2 regions of the Neobacillus sp. K501 genome follow, and region 2 is predicted to be linked to the other one. Evidence: riboswitches for the same ligand, from Rfam matches in the RefSeq annotation. Region 2 holds a riboswitch; the other holds the start of a gene.

Region 1 (9,958 bases), 190 kb from region 2:
TTTTTCGGGAGTTCGACAGTTAAGTCGGTTCCTGGTGCTCTATAATGAAGTTTTGCGTAACGCTTTTCGTTTAAATAGTGTACTTTTTCATGAAGAGTTTCATCATGCTTTTTCCAAGCTTCTACTGGGTTATCAACGTCCACTCTAGTAGCTTTAAAGATGGCTTCCCAAAGTAATGAAACTTGATCTTCCTTTGGGGCATCAGGGAATACCTTGGCAGCCCAAGCAGGAGATGCAGCGGCAATAACCGTCCAGCTAACCTTATCTGATTGGATAGCTTGGCGGAATTTAGTTAATGCTTTTCCAGTTGCTTTTTGGAAATTGGCAATTCGGTCAGGATTCACACCCTTTAATAGGTCAGGGCTTGCAGAAACAATGGACATAAAGGCAGCACCCTGTTCAGCTAATTCCTCTTGTTCTTTGGCACGCCAGACAGGATATTCATTGAAGGCATCATCTGGGGCAAGGTCGTACTTTGTTCTTGATACGACGTCGTCATTCCAGTTTACAACCACATTCTTCGCACCAGCTTCGTAGGCACTCTTAACTACGAGACGGACAAAGCCAACTGCATCCAAAGTAGCCGTAACCACTAATGTTTGCCCTTTTTGAATATTTACTCCAACCTTTACGGCCAGTTCAGCGTATTTCTCAAGGTTCTTTTTGAATTCACTCATGATAAAATCTCCTTTGTCAGAATCTTCGTAGTTAATTGTAACTTTTTTATAGAAAAAAAGCCAAAAAAATAGTAGAGATTCCGCTCTCTACTGTAATTTGCTTCCGTATACTTTTATATTAAAATAAACACCTGCAGAAAATAATACTAGAAATGTAATAATACCTGATAATGAAGTAGGAGACATAAAATGTGATAGTTCCACCTATACCACCGTCCTTATAATAGAAAACCTCTACAACATAATTATAATATTAAAAGACATAAATGTGAACAATTTAGTACAATTTTTCAAAAAGTTTTTGAACGAAAAAAGGATCCCTTTTAGGATCCCATCGCTGATTTCTTTTCAAATAAGTGAAACATTAGCCAATAAATTGCGGCGCTTGCTAGTGCAAGTAGAGTAAGTACAAAAAATGTCCATCCATATCCGATCCCGACGGTTAAGGGAATAGATAAGGGGGCAATGGTTCTACTGATGGTGAATCGTAAAGACGCAGCTGCAAAATATTGCCCTCGCATATGTTCAGGTGCTAGTTTACTAACAAAGCTTTGTTGAATACCAGCGCCCATTAATTCAGCAAATGTGAAAACAGCCATCGCTAAAATGAATCCCCATATCCAATGAGTTTGGCTAAAGAGAACAATCGATATCGCATAAACCACAGACGAAAGAACAAAAACATTCCGCTCTTTGAACTGATCCATCCATTTCGTTACCATAACGGTTAGTAAGGCAACGAGGAATCCGTTCTCAGCAAGAACAATTCCAAAGGCTTGCTCTCCTTTGACCGTAAACGACCACTCACCGATGGAAAAGATGGTCTGCTGTTCAATGACATCTTTCATATAAACAGGAAATAATAAATCTAGCTGCATAAAAGTCTGACCTGCTAATACCCCGGCAATGATAAATAACAAAAAAGTTCGATCCTTAATAATTAAGGAATAATCCTTAATCTGATTGAGGAGGAAATAGTACCATTTGCGATCACCATCAATCGCCGTCACTTTTTGTACCGGTACCGTTTCTCTTGTCCATTTTGCAAGGATGAATCCAAGTAAGATACAAACAATGCCGGCAATGAGTAGAAGTTGGAACCGGTATTGGACATAAAAAATGGCTCCAATAATCGGACCAATGACAACCGCAATATTAATAGAAGTATAAAAAATGGCAAATACACTGCTGCGGTTTTTCTCATCGACAACATCGGCTACCATTGCCTGGCTTGCAGGCCAGTAGAAGGAACCAAATACACCGGCAACTGCAAAGGAAATAAACCCTATCCATGGTGAATTTAGTAAAGGTGAACTAGCAGCGGCAAAAGCTAAAAATGAAAGTCCCTGCCCGATAGCGGATAGAACCATCATCCTTTTTCGGCCGAATCGATCCGCGCAATATCCTCCCATCAGATTGGCGAGTACTGAAAAAAGCTGTGAAAATACTAATAAAAACCCTGCTTTACTTTTACCAAATTCGTCTGCAAAATAAATCGTCAAAAATGGAAAAAACATCCAAAAGGTGATATTCATCATCGCTTCACTAAACAAGCGAACCTTTAAATTAGGATCCCAGTCTCTAATTCTCATGTTGAAAGTCCCCATTTCTAATTTCATAACTTTTTCATCATACTATCCTTATGGAAGAAAATACAAGAAATATGAATGCGGTCTCATCTTTGAGTCATCAGAAAAACTGATTCGATTGTGTACGTATGCTATAGTTAACTTATGGAATTTTGAAAGGATGTTTAAAAGATGGCAAAAAGTGTTGTAATTGCAGAAAAACCCTCTGTCGCACGTGATATTGCACGTGTTCTTAAATGTACTAAAAAAGGCAATGGATTTTTAGAAGGTGATAAATATATCGTGACCTGGGCATTAGGTCACCTAGTCACACTTGCAGACCCAGAAAACTACGATATGAAATATAAAACATGGAATTTAGAAGATCTTCCGATGCTGCCTGAGCGATTGAAATTGACCGTCATTAAGCAGACAGGAAAACAGTTCAATGCTGTTAAAAGTCAACTGACTAGAAATGATGTCAATGAATTCATCGTTGCTACAGATGCAGGTAGAGAGGGGGAGCTGGTTGCACGATGGATTATTGATAAGGCTAAAGTCAATAAACCGATTAAGCGTCTTTGGATCTCATCTGTTACAGATAAAGCGATTAAAGACGGTTTTGCCAACTTGAAGCCTGGTAAAGCTTATGAAAATTTATATGCATCGGCTGTTGCACGTTCAGAAGCGGACTGGTATATCGGGCTGAACGCAACACGAGCCTTAACAACGAGATTCAATGCCCAGTTAAACTGTGGCCGAGTCCAAACACCGACCGTAGCGATGATTGCAGCACGTGAGGACGAAATCAAAAATTTCAGAGCTCAGGTCTATTATGGTATTGAAGCCCATACTACGGATAATTTAAAGCTTACTTGGCAGGATGTAAAAGGAAACGGCCGCAGTTTTGATAAAGATAAAATCGATTCGATTGTGAAAATATTAGGCAAACGGAATGCGGTTGTAACAGAAATTGAGAAAAAGCCTAAGAAATCTTTTTCACCTGGTCTCTATGACTTAACAGAACTTCAACGTGATGCAAACAAAATATTTGGATATTCCGCAAAGGAAACATTAAATATCATGCAGAAGCTGTATGAGCAGCATAAAGTGTTAACATATCCTCGTACGGATTCCCGTTATATCTCTTCAGATATTGTAGGGACGCTTCCGGAACGATTGAAAGCATGTGGTGGTGGAGAATATCGTTCACTTGTAAATAAGATCTTAAAAAAGCCGATCAAAAGTACAAAAGCATTTGTGGATGACAGTAAGGTATCAGACCATCATGCGATTATTCCTACTGAAAGCTATGTAAACTTTTCGGCGTTCTCGGATAAAGAACGCAAAATCTATGACTTAGTCGTCAAACGATTTTTAGCGGTTTTATTCCCAGCATTTGAGTACGAGCAATTAACGCTGCGTGCGAAAATTGGGGATGAGAATTTCGTTGCGAGAGGAAAAACGATTTTATCAAACGGTTGGAAAGAAGTATACGAAAATCGCTTTGAAGAGGAAGAATCAGCTGATGAGCTGAAAGAACAGATTTTACCTCGAATCGAAAAAGGCGATACATTAAACGTGAAATTAATCGCGCAAACGTCAGGTCAAACGAATCCGCCGGCACGATTTAATGAAGCGACATTGCTTTCGGCAATGGAAAATCCAACAAAGTATATGGATACAAAAAATAAACAATTAGCAGAGACGTTAAAATCGACGGGGGGACTTGGTACTGTTGCCACACGTGCAGACATTATTGAAAAGTTATTCAATTCCTTCCTAATTGAAAAGCGTGGCAAAGATATTCATATTACTTCAAAAGGTCGTCAATTATTAGATTTAGTTCCTGAAGAACTAAAATCTCCTACTTTAACGGCTGAATGGGAACAAAAGCTTGAGCAGATTGCTCAAGGGAAGTTGAAAAAAGATGTTTTTATTCGTGAAATGAAAAACTACACAAAAGAAATCGTTTCTGAAATTAAAGCGAGTAATAAAAAATACAAGCACGATAACATTTCCACAAAAAATTGCCCAGACTGTGGAAAACCAATGCTTGAAGTAAACGGTAAAAAAGGGAAAATGCTCGTTTGCCAAGATCGTGAATGTGGACATCGTAAAAATGTTGCACGAGTAACGAATGCCCGCTGTCCGCAGTGTCATAAAAAACTAGAGCTTCGTGGTGAAGGTGAGGGCCAAATCTTCGCCTGTAAATGTGGATATCGTGAAAAATTATCTGCTTTCCAAGCCCGACGCAAAAAGGAATCTACTGGTAAAGTAGACAAACGGACTGTGCAAAAGTATTTAAAAAACCAGAACAAAAATGAAGAGCCAGTGAATAATGCATTTGCAGACGCATTAAAAGGGTTGAAGTTTGAATAATACTATTTGAAAGGAGGGCTAGCGAAGCGTCCCTCCTTTCTCTATCTTTCATATGTTATTGTGCTAAAGTGTTATCGTGCTAAAATTCTGAATATTCTATTGACAAATAAGCTTTTCTTCTCGTACAATAATTATTACTATAATAAGAAATTTGAATGGACTGATCCCATATGAGGAAGCGAAAAATAAATCAATATCCATTTATAAAAGAGGCTGGACTCCTATTCTAATCTGAAAAGGAATCCAGCCTCTTTCTTTATTATACTAAAGTGGTAGAGGAGAGAGATGAAATGATCACACTAACGGGAAATAGTTTAACTTTAGAACAAATGAAGGATGTATTATACCGCAAGCAAAAGGTAAGCGCTTCAGATAAAAGCATGGAAGCTGTTGCCAAGAGCCGCTCAGCAGTGGATCGTATTGTAGCAGATTCTAAAGTGGTTTACGGGATTACGACAGGGTTTGGAAAATTTAGCGATGTGTTAATAGACAAGAGCGATGTTCAAGATCTACAGCTTAATTTAATTCGTTCTCATGCATGTGGTGTAGGCGAACCCTTTCCGGAGATTGTTGCGAAAGCCATGGTTCTTCTTCGAGCAAACGCACTGTTAAAAGGTTACTCAGGCATCAGACCACTTGTAATAGAAAAACTCTTGGAATTAGTGAATAAAGACATTATCCCTGTGATTCCGCAGCAAGGTTCTCTTGGTGCGAGTGGTGATTTAGCACCACTTTCTCATCTTGCTTTAGTTCTAATTGGTGAAGGAGAAGTATTTTATCAAGGAAAACGAATGGATTCTCTTTATGCTCTTCAACAGGAGGGAATTCTTCCCGTTACATTAGAAGCAAAAGAGGGGCTAGCACTTATTAATGGTACACAGGCAATGACGGCAATGGGCGTTGTTGGCTATTTGGAAGCGGAGCAGTTAGCGTATGAAAGTGAATTAATTGCCTCAATGACCATGGAAGGCTTGAATGGAATCATCGATGCTTTTGCTGAAGAAGTCCATATTGCGAGAGGTTATCAGCAGCAGATTGACACAGCAGCAAGAATTCGCCGCTACTTAAGTGATAGTTTATTAACGACAGAGCAGGGAGAGCTCAGGGTCCAAGACGCCTATTCCCTTCGATGCATTCCACAGGTTCATGGGGCTTCTTGGCAAGCATTGGACTATGTAAAGGAAAAATTAGAAATAGAGATGAATGCAGCGACAGATAATCCATTAATTTTTGACGATGGAGAAAAGGTCATTTCAGGTGGTAATTTTCATGGTCAGCCGATTGCTTTTGCCATGGATTTTATGAAAATTGCTGTTGCTGAGCTGGCAAATATTGGGGAACGGAGAATTGAAAGACTTGTGAATCCACAATTGAATGATTTACCTCCGTTTTTAAGCCCTGAGCCAGGTTTACAATCCGGAGCGATGATTATGCAATATGCAGCTGCCGCACTTGTTTCGGAAAATAAAACACTCGCACATCCTGCTAGTGTCGACTCCATTCCATCCTCTGCTAATCAAGAAGATCATGTGAGCATGGGAACAATCGCATCCAGACATGCGTATCAAATTATTCAAAACACAAGAAGGGTGCTTGCGATTGAACTTATTTGTGCCATGCAGGCTGTGGAATTCCGTGGAGTAGAGAAAATGGCGAGCCAGACAAAAAGATTATATGAAAAAGGAAGAGAAGCAGTCCCGACTATCAAGCAGGATCGGATTTTCTCTAAAGATATTGAGAAGGCAGCAGAGGTCTTGAAAGAAATGGATTTAACGAAACTAATACAGATTATTGATAAAGTAAAATAAACAACAGGGAGTGGTACGCCACTCCCTGTTATTCCTCTTCGACTCTATTTTTAAACGCTTCCCTCGTGACAATAAACTCTTCGTCTCCAGGTGCTTCTTCAGACCTTTTCTCCTTTATGATATCCTTTTGGAATTCTCCAGGATGGTTTTTCTTTTTATGGTTAAAATGTTCTCCACGTGCCAAAATCAACACTCCTTTCGTCTTCGAATGTATCATTCCCAAACAAGGAGTATTTATTACAGATAAAAAAAGAAAAACGGATGTATAGACAATTAATCTTCGTGACCTTTTTCTCTTGGCTTTTCAGGACCGCACATTTTATCAAGTAGAAAACCAAAAAACACAATAAAAGCAATGGGAATTGAGAAATTTAACACATGAATAAATGTCATATTATTCACCACCATCAGGCTAATATTTTTAATATTCCGTTTATTTTTAATAGTGCTTCTATTATATGATATTTGTCACAAATTAGACAAATATTTTTAGAATTAATCTTTGTTTTTATGAATTTGTTCAATGAGGTTTTGCAGAAATTTCGACTTAAGTTCATTGTATTTTGCATAATTCTTCCAAAAAAAATACATCCAAAGGGGTTCATCCAGGAAATGATAAAAGTATTTTGTTGATTTTTGGGAGAAATTGTATAATTAAAAAGTATGAAAATTTGAATTGTCTGACAAAAAACTACAACTTACAAAAAAGGGACTATATATAATTAACTTAGTAATTCGGATTGAGTAAATAGGCCTATTGAAATGACAAAATAATCCGTTGGCTATAAGTGGGTTCATTCAGAAAAAGGCAAACCTTTTGAAAAATAGGGACGCAAAGCCGAGGATCTAAGGCAAGAAAGCTTGCTAAGATGGCCGGGCTGCCTGGAATACGAAAATGTATTTTGGGAGTGAGTTTTGATGTTAATCAAAGAGATTATGGCTGATGGTGTGGATACGGAATGGCTGGCACTCATTTCAGAAGCAAAAGAGTTAGGACTAACGCAAGAGTTGGTTAGAGAATTTCTTCATCGGAACGAAGTAAAAGAGGTGTTAATTCACAATGGATAAGATACATAGGAAAAAAGAAAGCATACTACTAAAATGATGTAGTGTGCTTTCTTCTTTTAAATATTCATGTTATTCATTATTATTTTGATTTATCCGCCATTTATTAAATTCTAGGAAGTCACGAAATTGTTCTTTTGAAACACCCGAATTCATAGCCTCTTTAACAAGATTCATCCAATCACTATCTAATTCCTCTTTATCTATATGTTCATGGATTAAATGGTCAACAGGAACATGCAAAACGGAAGCTATTTTTTCTAAAAACTGAATCGAAGGATTTCTTTGCAGGTTTCTTTCAAGAGAGCTTAAATAAGACTTAGCAACTCCTGCTTGCTCTGCAAGTTCGGATAGAGACATTTTTTTTTCTAAACGAAGTTTTTTTACGCGGTCACCGATCATAAGTCTCACACACCTATTTTTTAAAAATATATAAATTAATCTAAACTTTGATTACAATCTAGCTCCAGCGCCTAGGGGCTCGGGTCATAAGCCAATCCGTCAAGAAGGTTAAAGAGCGCAACCTTCTCGCCGGCTCGTCTTATGCCTGTCGCCCCTGGACAAGGCGCTTCCGCTTTTTAGTTTATCTCCAATAATTTTATCAGAAACAAATGAAAAGTTCCATATTAAGAACATGTTTATTATTCTAAAAATGAAAAATCTATTTGGGAAAATATCTATTGATTGAAGTAAAAAGAGAGAGGATATCCCTTTGAAAAAATTCCTCTTTAACGATACTATATTAAAGAGTGTCTCCCATTTTGTATTTTGGTATTATCCATTATTATTAATATCTTAGATTATCAAGAATGCCAATCATTCATACAAATATAAAAAAGGCAGGGAATAAAATGATTGTACTTAAATCGAAGAGAGAAATTGATGCCATGAAAAAGGCTGGAGAAATTCTCGCTTCATGTCATAAAGAAATTGCAAAAATGATTAAACCGGGGATTACTACTTGGGAAATTGATGAGTTTGTTGATGATTTTCTTGAAAAACAACAGGCAACTCCAGAACAAAAAGGGTACAAAGGTTATAAATATGCCACCTGTGCAAGTATTAATGACGAGATCTGTCATGGCTTCCCAAGAAAGGAACCATTAAAGGAAGGCGATATTGTAACAGTTGATATGGTGGTTAATTATAATGGTAGTTTGGCTGATTCTGCTTGGTCCTATCCTGTTGGAAAGGTTTCGAATGAGACGGAGCATTTATTAAAGGTAACGAAAGAAGCGTTGTATAAAGGGATTGAACAGGCAGTTCCTGGTAATCGAATCGGAGATATCGGACATGCAATCCAAACGTATGTTGAAGGAGAAGGCCTATCAGTCGTACGTGATTTCATTGGTCACGGTATCGGAGCGGTTATTCATGAAAAGCCAGATGTGCCACATTACGGTTTACCTGGAAAAGGTCCAAGAATTAAAGAAGGTATGGTGTTTACAATTGAACCGATGGTAAATATCGGAATGTATCAAACGAAGATGGATGCAAACGGGTGGACGGCAAGGACAATTGATGGTAAGTACTCTGCCCAATATGAGCATACTATCGCGATTACAAAGGATGGTCCTATCATTTTAACAGCACAAGAATAAAAAAACAGATCATACTCGATCTGTTTTTACTTGTTTTTGCGCAGGTTTCCTAGTTCTTCCACTAGAGCTTGCATTTCATTGGGGCTAAAAGAAGGCTTCTTCATGACCATATCATAAATTTCTTTTAATTCCTCATACATTTCTTCGTCAAAATGTGAAGGTTTGATGGCACCGAGGTTTAGAACCTTTAGTTTTTCTTTTATTTGTTCAATCATATACTCGACATTTTCAGTGGTTTTTTGTGATAAATTCATACCGTCACCCTTTCCGAATTCCTAATTTCATCTTTTCATGTAAACTAGTATATGTCAATCCTAACTTGTTTTTCATCTTCCGTATGATTTTTGAAATAAAAAAGACGAGAACCCTTGCTTTTGGAGGCAGGCTTAACGCAAAATAAATGTTGAGAACTTTCTATTCATTTAATTGAAAAAATAGGAATTATAAAAATGTATTCGAAGGAGAGGTTAAAATATGAGTGAAAACAAATTTTGGAAAGGTATGCTATACGGAGCAATAGCTGGTGGTGCATTAAGTCTTTTTGATAAAAATACCCGTCAAATGATGAAGAAGAACGTGTCAAAAGTATATCAACAAGTTTCCTATGTAGTTAAACATCCTTCTGAGATCAGTGATCAGGTAAAAGAAACGGCTGTAAAACTAAAAACTACGTTTGAGCAGGTTAGTGATGACATATATTACATAACAGGTAAAGTGGACGAGCTTCGTGAGTTAACTCCAAAGGTAAAGGAGATTGTGAAGGATACACAAGAAACCTTTTCCAAAGAGGATGATTCCCTTTACGATGACTTATTGAAAGAGGTTGAGGTCAAAAATTAAGCAAGTAAAGGAGGAAT
Region 2 (10,700 bases):
CTAATACTGGATATTCTGCCTTCCCATTGCTGGCGGTTAATCTTGCTAAAGATAAGTTTATTCCAAGGATGTTCCTTATTCGCGGGGACCGATTAGGGTACTCAAATGGAATCATTATCCTTGGAATTTCATCGATTTTACTGATCCTTGCTTTTCATGCAGAAACAGAGCATCTTATTCCTCTTTACGCAGTCGGCGTGTTTGTTCCATTTACATTGTCGCAAACAGGAATGATGGTGAAATGGCTTAGAGAAAAACCAACCGGTTGGATTCCAAAATTTATCATCAATACAACGGGAGCCTTGATTAGCTTTATCGTTACATTAATGTTCTTTTTAACAAAATTCTCGCAGGTATGGTCGATTTTAATTTTCTTACCAATTATTATCTTTGTTTTTCACCGGATCAAAAAGCATTATGATGCGGTTGGCGACCAACTCCGGATTACTACATGTGAGCCGGCTGTACCGATTGAAGGGAATGTCATCCTAGTACCTGTTGCTGGTATTACTCATGTCGTAGAAAACACAATAAATTATGCTAAATCCCTTTCCCCAGATCAAATTATTGCCGTATACGTTGCCTTTGATCGAGAAGAGGAGCAAAAGTTTGAGGAAAAATGGAAGAAGTGGCAGCCGGATGTACGACTTGTGACATTGCATTCTCACTATAGAAGTATCATTAACCCGCTGACGAAATTTATTGATATTGTGGAACATAAGGCGAGTGAATCCAACTACAAAGTCACAGTGGTCATCCCACAATTTATTCCTAAAAAAGGCTGGCATAATATTCTTCATAACCAATCTGGGGTCCTGATTCGCACCTTATTGCTGTATCGAAGAAACGTAGTCGTCACGACGGTTCCTTATCACTTAAAAAAATAATATAAGCTATTTTGTGGCATCCCTATATTATGGGATGCTTTTTTTGTATAAATAAAATAATTCCCTCTTGAAAAAACAATAGAAAACGAATATTATTATTAAGTTATTAAAAAACGTTCGTGTTTTGGAGGAAAACCATGTTTAAACTCAAAGAGAACCATACTAATACAAAAACAGAACTGCTTGCCGGTATCACTACCTTCTTTACAATGGTTTACATTGTCGTGGTAAACCCAGTTATTTTAGCAGATGCTGGTGTACCATTCGAGCAAGTTTTCACGGCAACCATCATCTCAGCCGTTATCGGAACACTTTGGATGGCCTTGTTTGCCAATTACCCCATTGCGATTGCACCAGGAATGGGACTTAACGCCTACTTCGCCTACTCAGTCGTCGGTGGCCACCAAAATATTGCCTATGAAACAGCCTTTGCTGCTGTTTTCGTTGCCGGCATCATCTTTGTAATATTGTCATTAACACCTTTCCGGGAAAAATTAATTGATGCGATTCCTGAAAACCTGAAGCATGGCATAACTGCGGGAATTGGATTATTCATTGCGTTTATCGGCCTCAGACTTACTCATATTATTACAGCTCACCCTACCAACCTTGTTGGTTTGGGAGATCTTCGTGCCCCTTCTGCATGGCTTGCCATTGTTGGACTGGCCGTCACACTTATCTTAATGGCACTAAGAATCAATGGTTCATTATTTTTGGGAATGATTATTACCGCACTGATTGCCTTTTTTACAAATCAACTTTCCTTTGATCAAGGTTTCGTTTCTCTCCCTTCTCTTCCTGAGGGAATGATTATCAGTAATCCCTTTACTGCTTTTACGGATGTTATTCAACACAGCTTGTATGCAGTAGTGTTTTCATTTATTCTAGTCACTATTTTTGACACAACAGGGACAATGATTGGAGTTGCAAACCAAGCTGGGTTAATAAAGAATGGCAAATTACCAGGTGCCCGTCAGGCTTTACTATCTGATTCGGTTGCCACAGCAGTCGGTGCCATGTTTGGGACAAGTCCAACTACAGCCTACATTGAATCAACTTCAGGGGTAGCAGCTGGTGGTCGAACAGGACTAACCTCTCTTACTGTCTCAGTTTTGTTCATTCTTTCTGCCTTCTTTGGCCCACTGGTCAGCGCTGTTTCCGGGATATCAGCAATTACGGCACCTGCTCTAATTATTGTTGGCAGCATGATGATGGGCAGCATTGCAAAAATCCGCTGGAATGAGCTTGATGAAGCCTTTCCTGCCTTCCTGGTAATTTTAAGTATGCCACTGACTTCAAGCATAGCAACTGGAATTGCTCTAGGATTTATCAGCTATCCACTTTTAAAAATCGTAAAAGGAAACTGGCGCGAGGTACATCCACTTGTATATGTTTTCGCCGTTTTGTTCTTTTACCAGCTTGCCTTTTTACCACATTAAATGAAAATTAAGAAAGGCCGGAGCACCGGCCTTTTTTAGTCTATATAACACACCTTATTCCGCCCGAGTTTTTTGGACTTGTATAACCCATTGTCAGCACGGTTTAACAAAGTATCTTGCGAGTCACCTGGTTGTGAATGAGTCACACCAAAGCTTCCAGTAATACTTCCTACTCCATTAAAATGGTTGGTTTCTATGACACTTCTTAGATGTTCTGCAAGTTTGGCAGCATCCTTACCTGTTATATTAGAAATGATGATAAACTCTTCCCCGCCCCAACGGCCAAAGAGCTCTTGTTCTGATAGTTGGCTTCGAACCAATTCGGCAAGCTCGACTAAGACTTCGTCACCGACCTTATGTCCATAGTTATCATTGACTGCCTTAAAATGGTCAATATCAAAAAAGATGATGGAGAAGTGCTCTCCCTTTTCACGAAAAGCTTTCAGATTTATTTCAAGCCATACATCAATTTGGAGCCGGTTGGCGATTCTCGTTAAGGAATCGATAAAGGCATACTTCTTAAACATTTCCAAATCAGCATAAGTCTTAAATATATGCTGCGCATAATAAAGAACAATGATATAAACTAAATTGGCCAAGTAATACTGCCCAAGGGAATCAATCGATTCCGAAGAAAGACTATAAAAATACAAGATACCGATTACAAAGTTAATGATAAAAATCATAATCGAGAAATACAGTCCACGTCTAGTTCCGAGGATTAAGAAAAATAACAGTATGATCATCGGCATCCAAATAATAAAATCCCCAAGAGAACCACCTGATACTGCGATATAATTTCGGACCACATCAAAAAATGTCACTACTTGATAAACACTGATTAATACCAAACTAGAATATTCAGCAAAACGGATGTAACATCTTTTGAAAATAAAAACCCAGCAAATGATAAACCAAATCGAGAGTGTAGTATTAATCGTAAAATCAAACTTACTGGAAATATCTATATTTTGCAGAAGTGTATTAATAATGAGTGCCATGACAATACAAGGTCCAATCCAAAGAAAAATACTTCTCTTCAGTTCATCGAATGATTCCAATTTCCTATTCAAAGATGCTTCATCTCCCAAACTAATCTCAATCGATTAGCCCCGTCCACACGGCAGCTGGCTGGCATATTCACACACCCTGTGAATTTAGCCCCTATAGCTTTGCGCCTCTATTTTTCAACAGATTTGCCCTATCGATTTTATGCAAAAAAAGCAGTACCCCCAACAAAGGTCACTGCTACGATCCTTTTTCTTTACAACGATTATACCATCGATTTCATTGGTATTGCTATAATGGAATTTCTGTAAATAAAGTATTATTGTATAGATGTCGGATGTGTACCCTGATTTCCTTCCTCACCAGAATAAGATAAGTGCAGAGGGGTAAGATAAAAATAAAAAGGAATTTCTAATGATTGGACTAATGCTTGCGGTGATCATTTTTAATTTTATAGCATTCAAAACCAATAGAAAGCTCACGGGGAATCAAATTGTTCATATCTGGTCATTCACAATTGCCTTTCAGGTTATTTTCGATATAATAGTGGAATTCAAATATCATGGTTATTGGTACTTCGAAAAAGAAATCGATTGGAAGGGACTCATTGCCCATTTAATTTTAATCCCCCCTGTTAATATGATATTTTTAAATTGGTATCCACATAAAGGTACTTTTTTAAAACAACTATTTTTCTTTATCCTATTTGTTATTGCTATTTTACTTTACGAAATGGCTACCCTGCTTCCTGAACCGTGGGGATATTTCCATTATGGCTGGTGGGAGATTTGGCATGCGGCCATTGCAGATCCTATTCTCTTGCTCATTTTACTACTTTATTATAAGTGGATTTGCAGCCTGGAGAAAAAAGCTGTTCAGGGTTATCGACCATAGCGCCTTTTCCGATTTGGACAAGTGAATGCCGTTTTTAGTTTTATGACATTGTACATGAGTTTTGCCTGCCTGCCTTTTTGCGTGCGGGCATTTATTTTTGGCCGGAGACACTCAAGAAATTGCTCATCGCAGTAACAGCTTGGAATTCCTCTTTTTAGGCAGCGATCATGTTTATAACAGCAAGCATCAACATCATTTACCGGTGCACCCGGACCGCTGCATCCCGGACCACACCATCGATAACCTGGAAATATACAAAATTTTGCCCCTTTCATTATCAGCCACTCCTTAATTGTCTTTCTACATTAATATGAAGGTATCCGATGAAATGGGACAAACTTGGTGAAAATATATGATGATATGAACAAAGAGGAAATCAGCACGATTTCCTCTAAAATTTAAAAATTTTTGCTAAAGTTTTTAGAGATTCTGGACTGCAGAAGTTTCCGAAATGATCTTTAAGCAGCATTTTTGCCTCTTCCTGAGTGATTTCTTTTTGTGCAATATTATGATTTTCAATCCAATAGGTTATGGTTTCAAAAGAGGTACTGCTCCAGCCATTTTTTTCTCCCAAAGAGTTTGTTTTCTCTTTGGTACCTGAAACCACTATATCCATAGAGCCTTGTAATTCTAATAAGCCGTTATCAAATGCTTTTTTCTTTTCTTTCTCCTTCATACCTGCTTTTGATCGCAAAACCCTTGTATCGATCCCCTCTTCCTCACTGATAAGAGTAAACAATTCTAGTGCTTCCCTTGACATAAGGCCGTCTGCATATCGTTGTTTGACTGATTGCTCCGACCCCAAAACGGCTCTTGCCAATGGCAATAGTTCACTGGAAATGAATACAGATTTCTTTTTAACAAACTTCCCATATGCAGCCACTCCATCCGCTGAAAAACGAGTGCGCCATAACCAAGGGTCGAATTCTGAATCTGAATGCCAGTGTTCATGCATTGTCATACTACCCAATGAAGGATAATTCGGTATTAATGGTGCCAATGGCAGAAAACCAATCTCCTTAATAACCGCTACCGCTTCTTCATAGGTTTGAATCTTATATTCCTGCATCCCAACCATTCTCCCTTTTTTCGAATAAAAATTTTCTTTTAGTAATACTTCTCTATTCATCTCCTATTCCCCTTTCACCTAATCACAGCATGGTCTATTTAAAAAATTCCATGTTTGTCCAATCACAATTTTTGGGACATGCATATTTTAGTGGTATGAGTGAGAAAGGAGGGAAACAATATGTCTAGAAGACAACGTTTTGATAACGATGATGTTGCAGGTGTAAGCGATCAAAATGAAAGAAGACATCGTGATGACAACGATGTAGCGGGCGTATCTGATCGTAATAATGGAAGAAGAATTGTAATTAATGCAGATGAGGTAATTATCCGTGCAGATCGTGTGATTATTATTGATGAGGATGACAGAAGAAAACGTGACCGTGACGATCGCAGAGACGATCGCAGAGACGATCGCAGAGATGATAGAAGACCATTTTGGTGGTTCTAACAGTTAAATTCTTCACGCGTAAGCAAGCAGCCCTACATAAAACGGCTGCTTGTTTTTTTAGCCAAAATTTTTAAAATTATGGTAAATTATAGTTATAAATAATAGAAATGGGGAGCAACTATGTTAGAGATATTTCCAGTCTATATGTCAGCCTTCGATCACGATAGAACCGTCCGTGTCTATCTCCCATCCAACTACGATCAAAACAACAAATATTATCCCGTTTTATATATGCATGATGGACAAAATGTTTTTGAAGACGAAGGTGCAATTAAAGGTGTTTCACTCGGAATGAAAGATTATTTAGATCAAAATAAATGGGAGATTATTGTTGTTGCCATTGATATAAATGCCGAAGGAGAAGAACGGATAAATGAATACTGCCCTTGGATGCACGGTGAAACGGCAAATAAAATACTAGGATATCATTGCACGGCCAGCGGCAAAGGGGAAGCGTATATAGACTTTATCATCCAGGAGCTAAAACCATTGGTTGATCGCAAATATCGAACCCTCCCGGATCAAACCTCAATGGCAGGAATTTCCTTAGGTGGATTAATCTCTACATATGCAGCGTGCCGTTATCCTCATGTTTTTAAAAGAATCGCAGCCCTGTCACCAGGTTATTATCGAAACCAAGAAGAAATAGAGAGCTTCATTCGAAAGTCTGATTTATCGGCAATAGACAGATTCTATATGGACTTTGGAACGAACGAAGCTGGCGAAGAAAATGAGCTGTTTATGGGTTTGATTACTGGAGTGTATGAATTACTCAGTGAAAAAATTGAAAATACTACGTTTCAAACTATCCCAAATGCCGAACACCATTATACTTTTTTTAGGAAAAGAGTTCCTGAGTTGCTTTCCTATTTATACGATGAGAAAGGTATGGCTGATTAATAGCCATACCTTTCTTACTAGATAAGTATATATTCCGCAGCTGAACCCGGAGGCTTCCGCTCCTGGAACTAAAACGGTTTAGTAATCATTAAGGCAATAATGATGATAAAAATTACATTTTCAAGGTTTTCATATTTGAAAAGCACCTTTGACAGCTTTTGATACTCTTCGGGAATATCCTCACCTTGATGGGATTCTAATAGCGCTTTAACTGGACGAGATCTTGGTGAGAGCACAATGGGCCCAATCGCTAAGGCAGCTAAAAAGAGGACTAGGCTTGTGACATACCAGCCCATCCGGAACAAACTTGGATTGAGTATCCCCATAAGTAATCCTGAAATTAATAAAAGCGTCCCGCCAATCATGACAAATATATGCAACCGATGTCTGATTGCATAGGAATGTCTTAGTTCCGTCATCGTATTCCCTGATTTTACAACGGTTGTTAAAATAAAGCCCGGTCCCATTCCTATTATCGCAGAAAAAATGTGGATAAAAACCAGGATCTTATAGAAAGTAATCATGAAAGTAACCCCCAATCTTCCCCTAACATTTTATCATAACAAAGGTGGAAAAGGTTTGAATGTACGTTTACTGTCAAAAAATTGCCGTTTATTAATGGTATAATAATAGAAAGAAATACCTGAAAGGCGGCAGTCCGAATTGAAAAGTCTCATTAAATTTCTCTATATTATAATCGGATTAGTTTCCCTCGTTTTTGGGGTTATGGGAATATTTCTACCAGTTCTCCCAACTACGCCCCTTTTACTATTGGCCTCGTTCTGTTTTATGAAAGGGTCGGAACGATTTGAGATCTGGTTTAAAGGAACCCAACTCTATAAAAAGCATTTAGAAAGCTTTGTAAAAGAAAAATCGATGACCTTAAAGCAGAAACTTACCTTGTTATTATTTGCTGATGCGATGATCATCATGGCAATGATAATGGTTGATAAACTTTTTGTCAGAATTATGCTTCTGGGTGTCATCATTTATAAATATTATTATTTTATTACCAAAATAAAAACCATACCTTCTACACAAAAAACCACGTAAAAAGGGAGCTGCCATTGCAGTTCCCTTTTTGCTACTCGCTTTTATTATTGTTAATCGCTGCTATTAGTGCATCCAGCTTATCATTTCGTTGTTGGTCTAATTTGGTTTTTTCATTCATGAACTTTATGACTCTTACAATAAAATAAATGGTGAACCCGAGAATAACCAAATAAATAATAAAAGGAATAAAAGCAAAAAGACCAAACATACCGATATCCATCATGGAAAATCCCCTAACATTGTAAAGTTATACCAATAGTATACATGATGTTCAACCATTAGTATCTATAAATGTAAAACCATATGCTCATCCGTATAATAGACACCATTCATCTTCATCGCTTTTTCCTCTACTCCAAAAACTTTAAACCCTAGTTTAAGATAAAGTCCTTTTGCTTTTTCATTGCTCGCCATAACAGATAAATTAATTTTCTCGATGATATCCAGCGATTTTGCCTTGTTAATGGCTTCCGTCATCAAAGCTTTTCCAACACCTAATTGTTGTTTCTTTGGAGTGACATACATCGCAAAGATATTGGAGCGGTGCTGGATTTTTTCTGCTTGCTCGTGAAGCAAGGTAACAACGCCAATTAGCTCCGTTCCATCGAAAGCTCCAAACGTATAATTTCCTTTTGCAGTAAAATTTTGAGCAACCTGTTCAATCGGATTTTTTCTTTTTATCGCATCTTCATAGCTGGTTAAAAATGCTTCTGGATTTTCCTTTAAAGCCTCTAATCTTAATGCCCAGTAGCACTCTGCATCCGCAGCAGTCAATTGTCTAATCTCCATCTTCATCCCCCTCACTTACATATAAATATAGGCTAAAAGTCTAATAGTATGCAAGATTCAGAAAAAATCAAAAGGAGCCCCTATGCATCATCCCCCTTTCTTCCCTTTAAAATATCGCGAATGATTTCTAGATGAAAGGCAGCCCATGCTTTTTCACGAAAATGGAGAATGACCACAAAGGTAAGGGTAAATAAGTAGATAAGGCAGAAGGCGGCCCAGAGAAAACTGCCATCCTTAAAGAGCAGCTCCTGCAATTGTTTTGAAAACAGAAAGAAAAACCAAGGGATCGAAGTGACAAAAATCGGTATGATCCCTGAGCCATTCTTTTCTTTCAGGATCCGATAATATATTAATTGTAACGTTGGGCTGTCAATCGCTTGATAAAATTTTTGAATTTCTTCAATTTCCATCATTTCCTTTAAATCTGTGATGGAGCGATGATCAGCTGCTGTTTTTTTTAGGTGAAGATAAACTTTATGGGCATCCCCGCGCAACGAAAACACTGTACCATCCCTCCTGAGTGATTACTGCATCCCTTGGTTAACATTTCCTGACTTTGAGTGATTTTTGATTTTATCAATAATGAAAGTAAAAAGTGGGATAATTAGCCCCATGATCAATGCATAGGGATTCCAGTAAGTGCTGTCCCAATGGCTCATATACGAGACATTTGGATAGACAACCGTTGAAAACATAACAGTTAAGATCCCTATTGGAATCACGAGAAAGCGGTAATCCTTCACCTCTACAATCTGCGCGAAACCAATGACACAGGCATAAAAGTAAACAGTTGTTTTAAAAAAAATCGAGAGAATCCACATACTGGCCATCACCGACTCAATCCTTTGAATGATGTCAAAAGCACTTACGGATTTTGCAAGAACATAGCTAGGAAACATTTGCCTAGCTGAGGTGGAAGCACCAAGTACCAAAATACATAATAGAATGATGACCCCCACAATAAACGCTCCTAGAATCGATCCAATAATAAAGTTCCATTTAATCCGATCCCTCCGGTTAATATTCATCGGGATAATCATAAGAAAAACGACTAAGGGAAATCCAGCAATCCCGATAAAGTCAAGAGCCGCTGATAAATGTTCGCTTAAGCTTGCTTCGTATAAGGGACTTATCCTCTCAAGCTTCAGTTTTGGTAATAATAGCAGTGATAATGCAGTTAAAAGAAAAATAAACCACGGAAAAAGGAGCTCTCCAGTTCGAGCAAAAACCTCAATCCCCGCGCGGACGACCACCATAACAAGGACCGCGAGCATGAGATTAAGCATTTCGATTGGAGTTCTTGTTAAGATTTGAGTAGTTGTGAAATTACCGAAATAATAGAGCAGCGTAGTTGCTCCTATAAAAGAAAAATAAACATAAGTAAGACCGATCATTTTACCAAGTACTTTTCCGTAGACTCTTTGCAGGTATTGAATATATGTTTCTTTTTTCATCGCTCTGCTGCAAACCACGAAAAAGTAACCTATTAACGCACACCCGGCAATCCCTATTAGAGCAGAAAGCCAGGCATCTTGATTGGATTTAGCTGTCATTGTTGCTGGAATCACAAGAATGGTGGTTCCCGTTGTAAAAAATATCGTTAAGATGCTAAGCTCAAGCGGGCTAATCCTAGCTTTTTCTTCCAAATTGAAACCTCCTCCCTCATTTAATATTCTTCGCAAACATTTTATTTACAGGTTCCATGGTAATCGAAATTAGTTCTAATGGATTTGGAATTGGTAGGTGGTTAACCTGTGCAATTCCAATTCCAGTGATAAAGAGCATGAGAAATGTAAATATCCAGATCTCCCGTCTTAGCTTATCTTTTGCCAATTGGTGAATATGAAAATAGGAAATCACGCTAAAAATGACAATTAAACCGAAGCTTTTAAGCATATTTTCTTACTCCTTCTTCAACTCATTATGAAACGGATCAGAAATGGTCCCGATACGTCTTAATTCAATATTGCTGTTTACAGTTACAGGAACCTCTGGAAACATTTCACCCCAATTTTCCTCCAGCCTTTCCCACTCCTTCGGTTCGTCTTTGTGAATCCAATCTCCAAAACCAAAAATATCAGATTTATAATCTTCCTGTGCTTTACGAATCACTTTTTGAACAACCTCTTTTATTTCGTTGTTCATTTGCTCGGTAATTTCAGAAAATGTCCCTTCATTGAGTAAATCAAGCTTTATATTTACTTCACCCAC

The links. A riboswitch is a leader RNA that binds a small molecule or an ion and turns the genes downstream of it on or off. The one in region 2 is predicted to bind cyclic di-GMP.
Region 1: another riboswitch for cyclic di-GMP. It lies ahead of sinI (DNA-binding anti-repressor SinI); the one in region 2 lies ahead of ACWM35_RS17175 (GGDEF domain-containing protein).

Annotation. Positions count from the first base shown of each region.
Region 1 covers NZ_JBSLYA010000007.1:85,242-95,199, reverse strand. The annotation lists gene ACWM35_RS16220 (aminopeptidase) at 1-677, opposite strand, end outside; gene ACWM35_RS16215 (MDR family MFS transporter) at 1,001-2,269, opposite strand; gene ACWM35_RS16210 (DNA topoisomerase III) at 2,438-4,627, shown strand; gene hutH (histidine ammonia-lyase) at 4,918-6,435, shown strand; gene ACWM35_RS16200 (hypothetical protein) at 6,464-6,619, opposite strand; cyclic di-GMP riboswitch class I at 7,233-7,321, shown strand; gene sinI (DNA-binding anti-repressor SinI) at 7,354-7,503, shown strand; gene ACWM35_RS16190 (helix-turn-helix domain-containing protein) at 7,573-7,902, opposite strand; gene map (type I methionyl aminopeptidase) at 8,352-9,101, shown strand; gene ACWM35_RS16180 (DUF1128 domain-containing protein) at 9,128-9,355, opposite strand; gene ACWM35_RS16175 (YtxH domain-containing protein) at 9,576-9,941, shown strand.
Region 2 covers NZ_JBSLYA010000007.1:278,561-289,260, forward strand. The annotation lists gene ACWM35_RS17165 (APC family permease) at 1-887, shown strand, start outside; gene ACWM35_RS17170 (NCS2 family permease) at 1,025-2,326, shown strand; gene ACWM35_RS17175 (GGDEF domain-containing protein) at 2,362-3,399, opposite strand; cyclic di-GMP riboswitch class I at 3,446-3,537, opposite strand; gene ACWM35_RS17180 (hypothetical protein) at 3,749-4,228, shown strand; gene ACWM35_RS17185 (phospholipase) at 4,216-4,503, opposite strand; gene ACWM35_RS17190 (AlkZ-related protein) at 4,620-5,357, opposite strand; gene ACWM35_RS17195 (hypothetical protein) at 5,478-5,747, shown strand; gene ACWM35_RS17200 (alpha/beta hydrolase) at 5,868-6,647, shown strand; gene ACWM35_RS17205 (DUF2269 family protein) at 6,716-7,171, opposite strand; gene ACWM35_RS17210 (YbaN family protein) at 7,311-7,700, shown strand; gene ACWM35_RS17215 (hypothetical protein) at 7,732-7,923, opposite strand; gene ACWM35_RS17220 (N-acetyltransferase family protein) at 7,986-8,489, opposite strand; gene ACWM35_RS17225 (hypothetical protein) at 8,570-8,992, opposite strand; gene ACWM35_RS17230 (GerAB/ArcD/ProY family transporter) at 9,014-10,135, opposite strand; gene ACWM35_RS17235 (hypothetical protein) at 10,152-10,385, opposite strand; gene ACWM35_RS17240 (Ger(x)C family spore germination protein) at 10,392-10,700, opposite strand, start outside.